One region of the Peribacillus sp. NPDC097198 genome, then DNA from elsewhere that is predicted to be linked to it. Evidence: riboswitches for the same ligand, from Rfam matches in the RefSeq annotation. Region 1 holds a riboswitch; each other region holds the start of a gene.
The links. Region 1 has a riboswitch for S-adenosylmethionine ahead of ACIQXQ_RS00080 (5-methyltetrahydropteroyltriglutamate--homocysteine S-methyltransferase). Riboswitches for the same ligand answer to the same signal wherever they lie in the genome.
Positions count from the first base shown of each region.

Region 2: it holds a riboswitch for S-adenosylmethionine, as region 1 does, so the genes downstream of both, ACIQXQ_RS09670 (bifunctional homocysteine S-methyltransferase/methylenetetrahydrofolate reductase) here and ACIQXQ_RS00080 (5-methyltetrahydropteroyltriglutamate--homocysteine S-methyltransferase) in region 1, are expected to answer to the same signal.
Region 3: it holds a riboswitch for S-adenosylmethionine, as region 1 does, so the genes downstream of both, ACIQXQ_RS04110 (methionine biosynthesis PLP-dependent protein) here and ACIQXQ_RS00080 (5-methyltetrahydropteroyltriglutamate--homocysteine S-methyltransferase) in region 1, are expected to answer to the same signal.
Region 4: it holds a riboswitch for S-adenosylmethionine, as region 1 does, so the genes downstream of both, mtnK (S-methyl-5-thioribose kinase) here and ACIQXQ_RS00080 (5-methyltetrahydropteroyltriglutamate--homocysteine S-methyltransferase) in region 1, are expected to answer to the same signal.

Region 1 is NZ_JBIWDO010000001.1:12,859-15,989, reverse strand. It holds gene ACIQXQ_RS00085 (hypothetical protein) at 1-153, shown strand, start outside; gene ACIQXQ_RS00080 (5-methyltetrahydropteroyltriglutamate--homocysteine S-methyltransferase) at 190-1,293, opposite strand; SAM riboswitch class I at 1,379-1,478, opposite strand; gene ACIQXQ_RS00075 (PTS sugar transporter subunit IIC) at 1,695-2,732, shown strand; gene ACIQXQ_RS00070 (outer membrane protein assembly factor BamD) at 3,016-3,131, opposite strand, start outside.
Region 2 is NZ_JBIWDO010000004.1:382,192-385,322, forward strand. It holds gene ACIQXQ_RS09665 (MOSC domain-containing protein) at 380-1,021, shown strand; SAM riboswitch class I at 1,132-1,230, shown strand; gene ACIQXQ_RS09670 (bifunctional homocysteine S-methyltransferase/methylenetetrahydrofolate reductase) at 1,337-3,131, shown strand, end outside.
Region 3 is NZ_JBIWDO010000002.1:221,373-224,503, reverse strand. It holds gene fumC (class II fumarate hydratase) at 1-707, opposite strand, end outside; SAM riboswitch class I at 1,027-1,141, shown strand; gene ACIQXQ_RS04110 (methionine biosynthesis PLP-dependent protein) at 1,226-2,338, shown strand; gene metC (cystathionine beta-lyase) at 2,335-3,131, shown strand, end outside.
Region 4 is NZ_JBIWDO010000004.1:347,286-350,416, reverse strand. It holds gene ACIQXQ_RS09495 (pyridoxal phosphate-dependent aminotransferase) at 1-475, opposite strand, end outside; gene ACIQXQ_RS09490 (carbon-nitrogen family hydrolase) at 576-1,358, shown strand; SAM riboswitch class I at 1,432-1,584, shown strand; gene mtnK (S-methyl-5-thioribose kinase) at 1,656-2,861, shown strand; gene mtnA (S-methyl-5-thioribose-1-phosphate isomerase) at 2,874-3,131, shown strand, end outside.

The sequences.
Region 1 (3,131 bases):
ATTATGTTCTTTTCCTTATTTCCAATGTATTTTTCCGATGGGTCGCCAAGTGATGGAAAGGCCGCAGAATTGACATTGAAGAACCAACTCGATGATAAGGTGACAGATGATGTAGTGGGGAAGAAAGAGGATGAGGACGATCGATGTTGTTGAATAAAGGGACGAGCATAGGCTCGTCCCTTTTTGTTCTTATCCCCATACTTCTTTGGCGACATCCACAACGAATTTTAACTTTTCCCATTGCTGCTCTTCCGTTAGCTTGTTGCCAAGATGTGTGGAAGCGAATCCGCATTGAGGGCTTAAGCACAAGTGTTCATGTGGCACGAATTGTGCCGCTTCTTTAATACGTGATTTAACGGTTTCTTTATCTTCAAGTTCGCCATTCTTCGAAGTAACCACGCCAAGAACGACTTGTGCGCCGTCATTTGGAATGTGTTCTAATGGTTTAAAATCCCCTGAACGATGATCATCGTATTCCAAGAAAAATCCATCTACATTTTCCTTGGCCAATAGAGTTGGGGCGATACGGGCATAGCTACCTTCAAAAGCCCAAGTCGATTGGTAATTCCCACGACAAAGGTGAGTCGTGACAACCAAATCCTCTGGTTTTCCCTCCAACGTCCCATTAATCACGCGCAATGCTAAATCGATTAATTGTTCCCTTGTATATTTCCCCTCTTTGAACTGGAAGTCCGGAGCGGAAAGCCTGGCTATGTATACATCATCTAATTGTAAATAACGTACACCGGCATCGTAAAAGGCTTGTAAAGCATCTTGATAGGCTTTGATAATATCTTTTGCATAGTCTTCGATGTCAGGATAGATTTCTTCATTATGGACCCCTACCGCAAATAATTGATTGGGACTAGGGATGGTTTGTTTCGCCACAGCCCGTCCGTCCACGATTTCATTAAACTCAATAAAGTCTTTAATAAAGGGGTGATCTGGGTTGAAAGAAATTTTTCCTGTATTCCGAACGTTATAACGTTCTGTTTCAATTCCATCAAATGTGAGGCCTTTTTCCGTGACATACCCTTCGATTCCATTTAAATGTTCCAAGAAGTCAAAGTGCCACCAGGTGCGTCTGAATTCCCCATCAGTCACTGCCTCTAAACCGATTTCTATTTGCTTATCGACGATACGCTTGATTTCCTTCGTTTCAACGTCGCGTAATTGTTCTGCGGTAATGATTCCTTCTTTCCGTTGCTTTCTTGCCAGATGTATACTTTCTGGTCTTAATAGACTTCCTACGTGGTCGGCTTTGAATGGAGCTTTCGTTAAAGTGATAGACATGGTAGATTCCTACTTTCCTTATTAAAATATAAAAACCTCTTCTTTCAAAAAAAGAAGAGGTATAATCAGCAATGCTTATATTCTCTTCTTATCTTCAAGTTGAACACTTCTGGAATTAGCACAGTACAGTAAAGTCTGTTGCTGAGGTATCAAAGGGCCAGTCCCTCCACCTCTCTGGATAAGAATATGAACTATTCAATTAATTACGACTATACAGGTAGTATTAGTAAAGGTCAATAGAAAACAGATAATTTAGAATATATGCGTTATTAGAAAGTAAGTTTCTCTTATTCAAAATACTTTTATACACTTTCGCGGTGAAGTATTAAAAAAATCCTTTGACTATTGTCAGAATATTTCTTATAATTGTGTACATTATAGCGAGATAGGGGATTATTTAGATGAAAGATTTTTTTAATAAATTATTAACGGGGATGAGCATAGGGATTGTCGTTTCATTAATTCCGAATGCTTTGTTAGGGGAAATACTTAAACTATTGATTCCACATTTTCCCGTGTTACAGCATATATTCGATATCACCGTTTTCGTGATGAGTTTGTTACCTGTCATGATTGGGGTGATGGTCGGGATTTCGTTCAAGCTACCATCCATTCAAACGGCCAGTATCGGGATAGCGGCCATGGTCGGAAGTGGTGCCATCCAGAAAACGGCTGACGGTTTATTTGCCCTTAATGGGATTGGCGTTGTCATCAATACCGGGATTACCGCGGCATTGACCGTATTGTTCCTGCAATTAATTGGCGACAAATTAAAGGCGTATGCGATTCTCTTGATGCCGACTTTAAGTATCTTGGTACCAGGCATGATTGGATACTTCATTCTGCCATACGTAAAATCCGCTACGGGACTATTAGGAGTCGGCATCGCTAACGTGACGTCCTTGCAACCCATTTTGATGGGAGCCATTATTTCCGTTATCTTCTGTCTTATTATCTTATCCCCCATTTCAACGGTTGGGGTAGCGACGGTCATTATGCTCTCAGGGATAGGATCTGGTGCGGCCAACCTAGGCATCGTGGCAGCTGGTGTTGGCCTAGCCATTGCAAGCTACAAAGCGAATTCATTAGGGACGGCTTTAGCCCATGTGTTGGGTTCCCCTAAGATTCAAATGAGGAATTTCTTCATGAAACCGAAAATTGCGTTTCCCATGTTAATCACGTCAGCTATTCTTGGCGCGTTGGCAGGTTTGTTAAACATACAAGGGACTCCGTATAGTGCTGGATTTGGTTTATCGGGGTTGGTCGGTCCCTTGAACTATATGAAACTGGTGGAAGGCGGATGGATTTTCAGTAACATATCCATCATGGTCATCATTTTCTTCATTCTTCCGATTGTGTTGAACCTTGTACTAATCTACGTTTTCTCAAAGAAATTAAAATGGATTAAAGCAGAAGACTATACCTTGCATTTTGAATAAAAGGAAACCAAATAAAAGAAGCAGTCAGGCGTTTAGCTCTGGCTGCTTCTTTTGATGAGGAGGCTAATTCAAGGGTACTTCAACTTTTAAATCTAGAATCTGCGGTATCTGATGATGGCTAGGATTCATTTCATCCACTTTACTCAGGATAAATACACGTCTAAACGATTCCACTTACCTTCTTTATAGAGGCAAGCTGGACATCGCATCGGTTGAAGAAGAAAATAGAAAGAGCCATAAACCGAAGCGTATCTCGACGGTTCATGGCATCGGTCTCATCCCGTTAGGAGTTGGTCGAAGGGATGAAGGTTTCTGCGATATGAGATGTGATTGCACCGTACTTCTCCTGTTCGCTAGCGGGATAGGTAATGATAAAGGTAGTGCCCACTTGATCATTAA
Region 2 (3,131 bases), on a different contig from region 1:
GTTCAATTTGGTAGTTACTTGTTAGGTATAAATAATTAGTAAGGATCTACTGTTTTCCATCCTTTTTAAAAGGAGACAAAAAAATTCGCCCCCTAAAGAGCGACAATGAGGAAATTAATCGTGAATCAACATATAGGCGACGGATTGTCTTTTTCGACTATATATTGTGTTCATATTCTATCATAATTAATTTGGAAATAGCAACTAAATTACTAAAACAAAGGGATTATTTTTATATCATTCTCTTTTCACATCGAATTTTATACCTAGTAAAGAGGTTATTGCTTTTGTTTGGTATAATCAAATAATTGAATAGATTGAATATAAAGAATGTTTCTTTATTGCAATCTGGAAATTTAAAAGAAATGGAAGATGTCCAATGGAAAATCGTAAAATCATGTCTCTTCAAATTGGGATGCCAAAAGAGGAGGAGCTTTCGGGGGTAAAGATCAAAACGGCAATGGATAAGAAGGCCATCGACTATATCACCGTAACAAAATCAGGGATTGATGGGGATGGAGTGGGTAATAGAAAGTTCCATGGAGGGCCTGACCGTGCTCTATGTTTTTATCCCTTTGAGCATTATGATTTATGGAATCGAACATTCAATAAGCAGCTTTCCATCCCTGCATTTGGGGAGAATTTGACGATTGCTGGAATGACTGAACGTCAAACGTTTATAGGCGATATCTATCGCATTGGCGGGACCGTTATTCAGATTACACAGGGGCGTATTCCTTGCTCGACCATCTCCCACTTTAACAAAGAGCCAGAGTTTTTGAAATTGGTGATGGACACTAATCTAACTGGCTATTTTGCTAGGGTCTTACAAGAAGGGGTAATTGGCCAACAAGATGATATCGTGTTATTGGATAGGCTTCAAGATAAGGTTACGGTACTTTATGCAACGGATGTCATCCTTCATAAGCGTGATGGGGAGGAGGGGGCAATGTCCTTGCTTTCCATTGAATCCTTGTCAGAAGAATGGGGAGTCTTGCTTTCTAAAAGGATGTATCGTTAAAAAGTCTGAAGAAAATGAAAAAATGAAAATATACTCTTGAAATTATCAGATGATTCATGTAAATTAAATATAAATAAATTTTGAAATGTTTAGAAAATTAAATTTAATAAATCTTATCGAGAGAGGTGAAGGGACTGGCCCAATGAAACCTCAGCAACCAGCCTAGGCAAAGGTGCTAAATCCAGCAAGCAGAGCTTGATAGATGAGGAGAATGTTTCGAAAAAAGCCTTCTTCTTTGAGAAGGTTTTTTTTCTTTACTCTCACACTCATAGAAACCGACAAAAACCATAGTGTTTTTAAGAGAGGGTGTACTAATTGGATTTTCGTAGTGAATTGAAGGAAAGAATGCTAGTTGGAGACGGCGCGATGGGTACGTTGTTGTACTCCTATGGAATCGATCAATGTTATGAGGAAATAAATTGCACCAATCCTGATAAAATTGAGTCTATACATAGGGCCTATTTAGAAGCGGGTGCAGATATTCTGCAAACCAATACATATGGTGCCAATTTCAATAAATTGAAACGGTATGGGCTGGAGGAAGAAGTCAGTCGGATCAATCGCCAAGGAGTCAGCCTTGCTAAACAAGTAGCGAAAGGGAAGGCTTATGTTTTTGGTACAATTGGGGCCCAGCGTAGTATACGTAAATCGGATTTAAGTATAGAAGAAATAAAACGGGGTTTTCGAGAACAATTATACAGTTTGCTCCTGGAAGATCCCGATGGAATTCTTCTTGAAACATTCTATGATTTTGAAGAGCTTGAAACGGTGCTTCAAATTGCTAAAAAGGAAACGGACCTGCCGATTATTGCAAATGTATCGATGCATGAACTTGGAAATCTTCAAAATGGATTTCATTTGAATGAAGCTTTTCAAAAGCTAGAGTACCTAGGTGCAGATGTCGTTGGGGTGAATTGCCGTCTGGGCCCCCATCATATGATAAGGGCACTGGAAGAAGTGAAATTGCCTATGCAGGCGTCGATTGCTATCTATCCTAATGCAAGTCTTCCAGATTATGTGGATGGGAGACTGGTCTATAAAGCGGAACCAGAATATTTCGGTTCAAGTGCACTCGAATTACGAAAACAAGGAGCAACCATTATAGGGGGTTGCTGTGGTACGACACCACTACATATACAAGCTGTGAACGAAATGATTGGCACTTTAGCGCCAGTCAAGGAAAAAATTACGAAAGCTCGACATATAGAAATTATTGAAGTGAATAACCAAAAACAAGAATTAGCTCTTCATGAAAAGGCAAAAACGGATAGAACGATCCTAGTTGAGCTTGATCCACCGAAAAAGTTAGGAATCGAAACGTTTATGGCAGGAGCTGAAGCCTTGAAAAAAGCTGGGGTGGATTCCATTACTTTAGCTGATAATTCACTTGCTTCACCAAGGATATCGAATTCGACCTTAGCCAATTTATTAAAGGCTGAATTAGGGGTGAATCCGATGGTCCATATTACGTGCAGGGACCGAAATCTTATTGGATTGCAATCCCATTTAATGGGGTTGCATACAGTCGGGCTGGATGAAGTTTTAGTTATCACTGGGGATCCTTCTAAGATTGGTGATTTCCCGGGGGCAACGTCTGTCTATGATTTATCTTCATTCGATTTGATAAGTCTGGTTAAGCAATTCAATGAGGGCTACTCCTATTCCGGACAAAGTCTAGGGAAACGGGCTAATTTCAAGATTTCCGCAGCTTTTAATCCAAATGTGAAATATCTCGATAAGGCTGTTCAGAGAATGGAAAAGAAAATCGCTTGCGGTGCTCATTCGTTTTTGACACAGCCAGTTTATTCAGTAGAACAAATAGAAGAAGTCTATCAGGCGACAAAACATTTGGAAACACCGATTTTCATGGGGATAATGCCCCTTACCAGTACGAGGAATGCCGAATTCATCCATAATGAAATACCGGGGATTAAATTACCTGACAGTGTACGGAAAGCAATGGCCTCAGCGGGAGCTGATCCAGTAAAATCAAGGATTGAAGCTATAAATATAGCAAGGGAATTGGTAGACGCAGCCCAAGAGAGGTTCAAGGGAATTTACTTAATAACGCCTTTCTTACGCTATGAAATGACAGCGGAACTTACTACAT
Region 3 (3,131 bases), on a different contig from region 1:
GTATTGATTCCAGTCCCTACAGCCGTACCGCCCAATGCAAGGTTCAATAATTTTTGGCTACTTTCTTCGATCATCGCCAAATCTTTACCAAGCATTGCTTTCCAACCGGAGATTTCTTGGCCAAGAGTTAGTGGTGTCGCATCTTGAAGATGGGTCCGTCCAATTTTCACGACATCCCAGAATTCTTTTTCTTTGGCTTCGAATGTGTCACGAAGCACTTTAATGGCCGGTACCAATTTTTCGGCAACTTCCATATAAGCTGCGATATGCATGGCTGTCGGGAATGTATCGTTAGAGCTTTGCGCTTTGTTAACATCATCATTCGGGTGAAGCATCTCAGTTTCGCCTTTTTCCTCTAACCATTTATTCCCTTTGTTTGCGACAACTTCATTCACGTTCATATTACTTTGTGTGCCGCTACCAGTTTGCCAGACGACAAGTGGGAAATGTTCGTCAAGCGTCCCTTCAAGGATTTCACCACAAATTTTAACGATGGCATCCTTCTTCACTTCTGAAAGATCGCCAAGTTCAAAATTCACTTTTGCTGCCGCTTGTTTTACGTAAGCAAATGCATGAACTAATTCAATCGGCATTTTTTCATAACCGATTTTGAAGTTATTACGGCTTCTTTCCGTTTGAGCACCCCAGTACTTATCAGCAGGAACTTTTACTTCCCCCATTGTATCTCGTTCGATTCTATATTCCATGTGTTCTCCTCCTATATTCGCACTATCCACTGAGAAACAATATGTATATGTAATGAATAATGACGTTTTATATGATCCCCTATATATTGTACAAACTTTATTATTGTAAAGCAAAAAAAACGGAACACAAATGACCTTTTCCTTCAGAAAAGTCCGTTTAATCTGAATCCGGTTCTATTACTCTGTTGAATTCGTAATTTTATAATGATAAATCTGATACATGTTCCATAATAGCTAGTCCCAAATAACCGTCTATTAGGAATGTCCTTGACAGAATCCTATATTTATAGTAAATTCAAAAGAAATTGAATAATCAAAACTCTTATCGAGAGAGGTAGAGGGAATGGCCCTATGACACCTCAGCAACCTTCATTTGTTTCAAACCAATGAAAAGGTGCTAATTCCACAAGTTTGTGTAACTTGGAAGATAAGAAGAATGACTCTATCCTACTTATTCAAGTCTTCTTCTTAAAGAAGACTTTTTTTATTTTATTTAACTAAAAGGAGCAGTGAAAATTATGTACAAAACAGAAACCTATCTTGCTCAGCTTGGAAACCGCAGTGAAACGGCGACAGGAACGGTCAATCCGCCCGTTTACTTCTCGACGGCTTTCCGTCACGAAGGAATTGGTCAATCAACAGGATTCGACTATACACGAACAGGAAACCCTACACGCCAGCTATTGGAGCAATCTATCGCCAAACTAGAACATGGCGATCAAGGATATGCATGCAGTTCGGGAATGGCTGCCATTGCCACCATCCTTTCCTTATTCAAATCAGGGGATGCATGGATCAGTAGCGAAGATTTATATGGCGGTACATATCGTTTATTAGAGCATGGCTTTAAAAAATGGGGGCTACAATGCGAATATGTCAATACATGTTGCCTGGAGGAAATTGAAAAAGCAATCACCCCTCAAACAAAGGCCATCTTTATTGAAACTCCCACAAATCCTCTTATGCAGCAAACGGACATTCCAGCCGTCGCCGCTCTTGCCAAACAATACAATTTACTATTGATTGTTGACAATACTTTTTACACGCCGATCATCCAACAGCCCCTCTTACTTGGTGCTGACATCGTGATTCACAGTGCAACGAAATATCTAGGTGGCCATAATGACGTGTTGGCCGGCTTGATTGTGGCAAAAGGCGCCGAGTTATGTGAGTCCCTTGCTTTCCACCATAATGGTATGGGAGCGGTCTTGAGCCCATTTGATTCGTGGCTGTTGATGCGCGGGATGAAAACCTTGGCACTGAGAATGGAGCGTCATGAAAAGAACGCCAAGGTTATCGTTGATTATTTGACGGAACATGAAAGTGTAACGGATGTTCTCTATCCTGGTCGTGGCGGCATGATTTCATTCCGGGTCAATGATGAAGCGGTGGTCAACCCATTTCTACAGTCCCTTTCATTGATTTCATTTGCCGAAAGCCTTGGTGGCGTCGAAAGCTTCATCACGTATCCGGCGACACAGACACATGCCGATATGCCTCTTGAAGTTAGAACGGCAAATGGAGTTTGCAATCGACTCCTTCGATTCTCTGTCGGCATCGAGGACAGCGGAGATTTAATCGAAGACCTGCAGCAGGCATTTGCTCAAGTAAAAAAGGAGGCAATACGATGACAAACCAAGAATTCAGTTTTGAAACCAAATTACTACACAACCAACATAAATTCGATCCAACAACAGGTGGGGTGAGTGTTCCGATCCAGCATGCTTCCACCTTCCATCAAACCGACATTGATCAATTTGGCAAATACGATTACAGCCGGAGCGGGAATCCGACGCGAGAAGCACTGGAAGATATCATTGCGGAACTGGAAGAAGGCACGCGCGGATTCGCTTTTTCATCCGGGATGGCTGCCATTTCAACGGCTTTCCTCCTGCTTTCTGCCGGTGACCATATCGTCATCTCTGAAGATGTATACGGAGGCACATTCCGAATGGTAACAACCGTGCTGACCCGTTTTAACATCGAACATACCTTCGTGGATATGACGGATCTTGAGAGTGTAAAAGCGGCCATCCAGCCAAATACGCGAGCAATCTATATTGAAACGCCTTCCAATCCCTTGCTTAAAGTAACCGATATTAAAGCGGTATGTGATATCGCCAAAAGCATTGGCGCATTAAGCTTTGTAGACAATACATTCCTGACACCTGCCCTGCAAAGACCGTTAAACCTCGGGGCCGATATTGTCCTGCACAGTGCAACGAAATTTTTGTCTGGACATAGTGATGTCGTAGCAGGCCTTGCCGTCGTAAAAGACCCGGACCTTGCCGATAGACTTGGTTCCCTCCAAAACTCTTTTGGAGCGGTGCTCGGTGTTCAGGATGCCTGGCTTGTGATGAGAGGTCTGAAAACCCTATCCGTCCGGATGGAGCACTCTCAAAAAGGTGCTGAGAGAATTGCGGA
Region 4 (3,131 bases), on a different contig from region 1:
TATAATCGGGAAGAAAATCATTTTCTTCGGTCAAGGGCATAATTTCCGTTTTAGCTTGGGCTAACGCTACACCTGACAGGTAATCTGGATAGCCCGGATCAGGCACTAAAATTGTATCGCCTGGATTCAACAAGCATTGCGGTAATTCGACTAGACCAGCCTTTCCACCGAAAAGAATCGCCACTTCCGTTTTAGGATCTAGCTTGACGCCATATTCACGTTCATAAAAGAGGGCCGCAGCTTCTTTTAAATAGGGAAGCCCCCTAAAAGGAGAATATTTATGATTCATGGAATTTCCTGCTGCTGTCTGCAGGCTCTTCACGATATGTTCAGGAGTCGGTTGGTCTGGATTTCCCTGCCCAAGATTAATGACATCCTTGCCTTCTGATGTTATGTTATTAACTTTTTCGACTAAAGAAGCAAAAAACTGCTTTGGAAGCTCTTGAAGAAGTCTGGATTTTTCGAATTGCACCATCTTTGCACCTTCTCTGAAATTTCTTGAAATTATAGTCACAAATGATATATGTTTATCTTAATCTTGTAAAGTACTTTTTTACATATGGAGGTTTTAAATGATGAAATGGAAAATCGCCTGTTTACAAATGGACATTGCCTTTGGACAGCCAGATATAAATTTCCAGGTGGCAGAACAATGGATTGAAAAAGCTGTACAGTCTAAACCGGACATCGTCATGCTGCCGGAACTATGGACAACCGGCTATGACTTAACGAGATTACATGAAATTGCAGACGAAGAAGCAGAACAAACCATTACCTTTCTAAAAGCCCTTGCAAAAAAACACCGAATTAACATAATCGGTGGCTCGATTGCAAAGAAAACTAAGGAAGGCATCTATAACACAATGCTCATCATCGATAAAGAAGGCAAACTGGTTAAAGAATATGATAAACTCCATCTGTTTCAATTGATGGATGAACACCATTACTTACAACCTGGCAAAAAAGACGGCTTATTCTCCCTCGATGAAAAGATTTGCGCCGGATTCATTTGCTATGATATCCGTTTTCCGGAATGGCAACGGGCCCATACGGTACGAGGTGCGGAGGTTATCTTCGTGACCGCCGAGTGGCCAAAGCCTAGGCTCCATCATTGGAGGGCACTGTTAATCAGCCGGGCAATAGAAAACCAAGCCTTCGTTGTGGCTGTGAATCGTTCCGGTTCTGACCGAAATAATCATTTTGCCGGACATTCCATCATCATCGACCCGTGGGGAGAAATCATTTGTGAGGCTGGTGAAGAAAAAGAACTTCTACTCGGCACCCTTGACTTAGAAAAAGTAGGAGAAGCAAGAAATAAAATACCCGTTTTCGAAGATCGGCGGCCGGAGTTTTATTAATTTACCATTGACAAACTATTTGAAATATTGATATCATTCATTCGAGATTAATTTTCTGAAAATAAATACAATACTCTTATCAAGAGCAGGCTGAGGGATAAAGGCCCTATGAAGCCCAGCAACCGACTGTAATACCATTGTGAAATGGGGCGGGAATTCCGCCGGATTATATCCACAGAGCACGGTGCCAAATCCACCAGAAAGAATTCTTTCTGGGAGATAAGAGGTTCGAAGTGAAGCTTCTGCCTCTTTCTATGGGAAAGGGGCTTTTTCATATTTTTTAATGTACTTGGAGGGATAACAATGACTCAACCATCAAATTTCAAGCTATTGACAAACGAAACGGCAATTGACCTAACGAAGAAACTTGGGTTACTGCATTCAGATGACTCATTACTATGTAATGAAATCGGTGACGGAAATTTAAATTATGTTTTTCACGTTACAAATCCCGTAACAAATAAAGGAGTTATCATCAAACAAGCAGTTCCTTACGCAAAGGTTCTTGGTGAAAGCTGGCCATTGACTTTAAAAAGATCGGCTATCGAAGCGAATGCATTAATTCAATTCAGAAGCTATTGTCCCGAACTTGTCCCACAAGTCTATTATTCTGATGAACAGCTTGCAATCACCGTCATGGAAGATTTATCACACTTGAAAATCGCCCGGACCGGATTAATTGAAGGAGATCATTTCCCTCTATTATCCAAACACATTGGTGAATTTGTTGCAAAGACCGCTTTTTATACGTCTGATTTTCATTTGGAACCGGCAGCGAAAAAAGAGGTTGCCCGGAACTTCACGAATCCAGAACTCTGCAAGATTACTGAGGTTTTCATTTTCACGGATCCTTTTTTGGAGGAACATCCAGGCGAGTTTGAGCTTGAGTTGCTGGAGGCTGCCAAGTCTATATGGAAAGATGCTGATTTAATACTGGAAGTGGCTAAGTTAAAACAAAGCTTCGAATCCGAGCAGGAGGCCCTTCTTCATGGCGATTTACATACGGGAAGTATATTTGCAAGTGATACAGAAACAAAGGTAATTGACCCTGAATTCGCTTTTTATGGTCCTGTTGGATTTGACCTTGGACAATACATGGCGAATCTCCTATTCCAGGCAGTAACACGCGAGGCCACTGGGAAGGAAGAAATCTTTACTCATCTTCAGGAATTTTGGAATACATTTGAAGAAACATATACGAACCTGTGGAATTCTGAAAATAAAAGTCCTTACAGTAAGATCGAAGGTTATCTTCCATATGTACTCAACAAGTTTAAAGGTGATGCATATGGCTTTGCAGGATGTGAACTAATTCGAAGAACCATTGGCCTATCTCATGTTGCTGATTTAAATGGCATTGAGAATAAAGAAACTAGAATTACAGCTAAAACGGCTACCTTGAAAATCGGGGCCCATATAATCAAAAATCGGAAAGAACTGAATATTCCAGCAGTGATAGAAGCCGTAAAGCAATATACATTGCCTTCCTATTCAGCCCTATAAGGAGATATACATATGACAACTACAACGCCACTACCCTATTCCGTCCAATGGAATGATACCCATATTACCTTATTGAATCAACAGGCCTTGCCATCAAAAATAGAATTCATTGAACTTTTTACGGTTAAAGATGTATATGACAGCATCTTGACCTTGAAGGTCCGTGGTGCCCCCGCTATCGGGCTAACTGCAGCATTTGGCGTTGCTCTTGGTGCAATCCAGGAAAATACCACGGATTTATGGCAATTTAAACACAATGTCACGAAACAT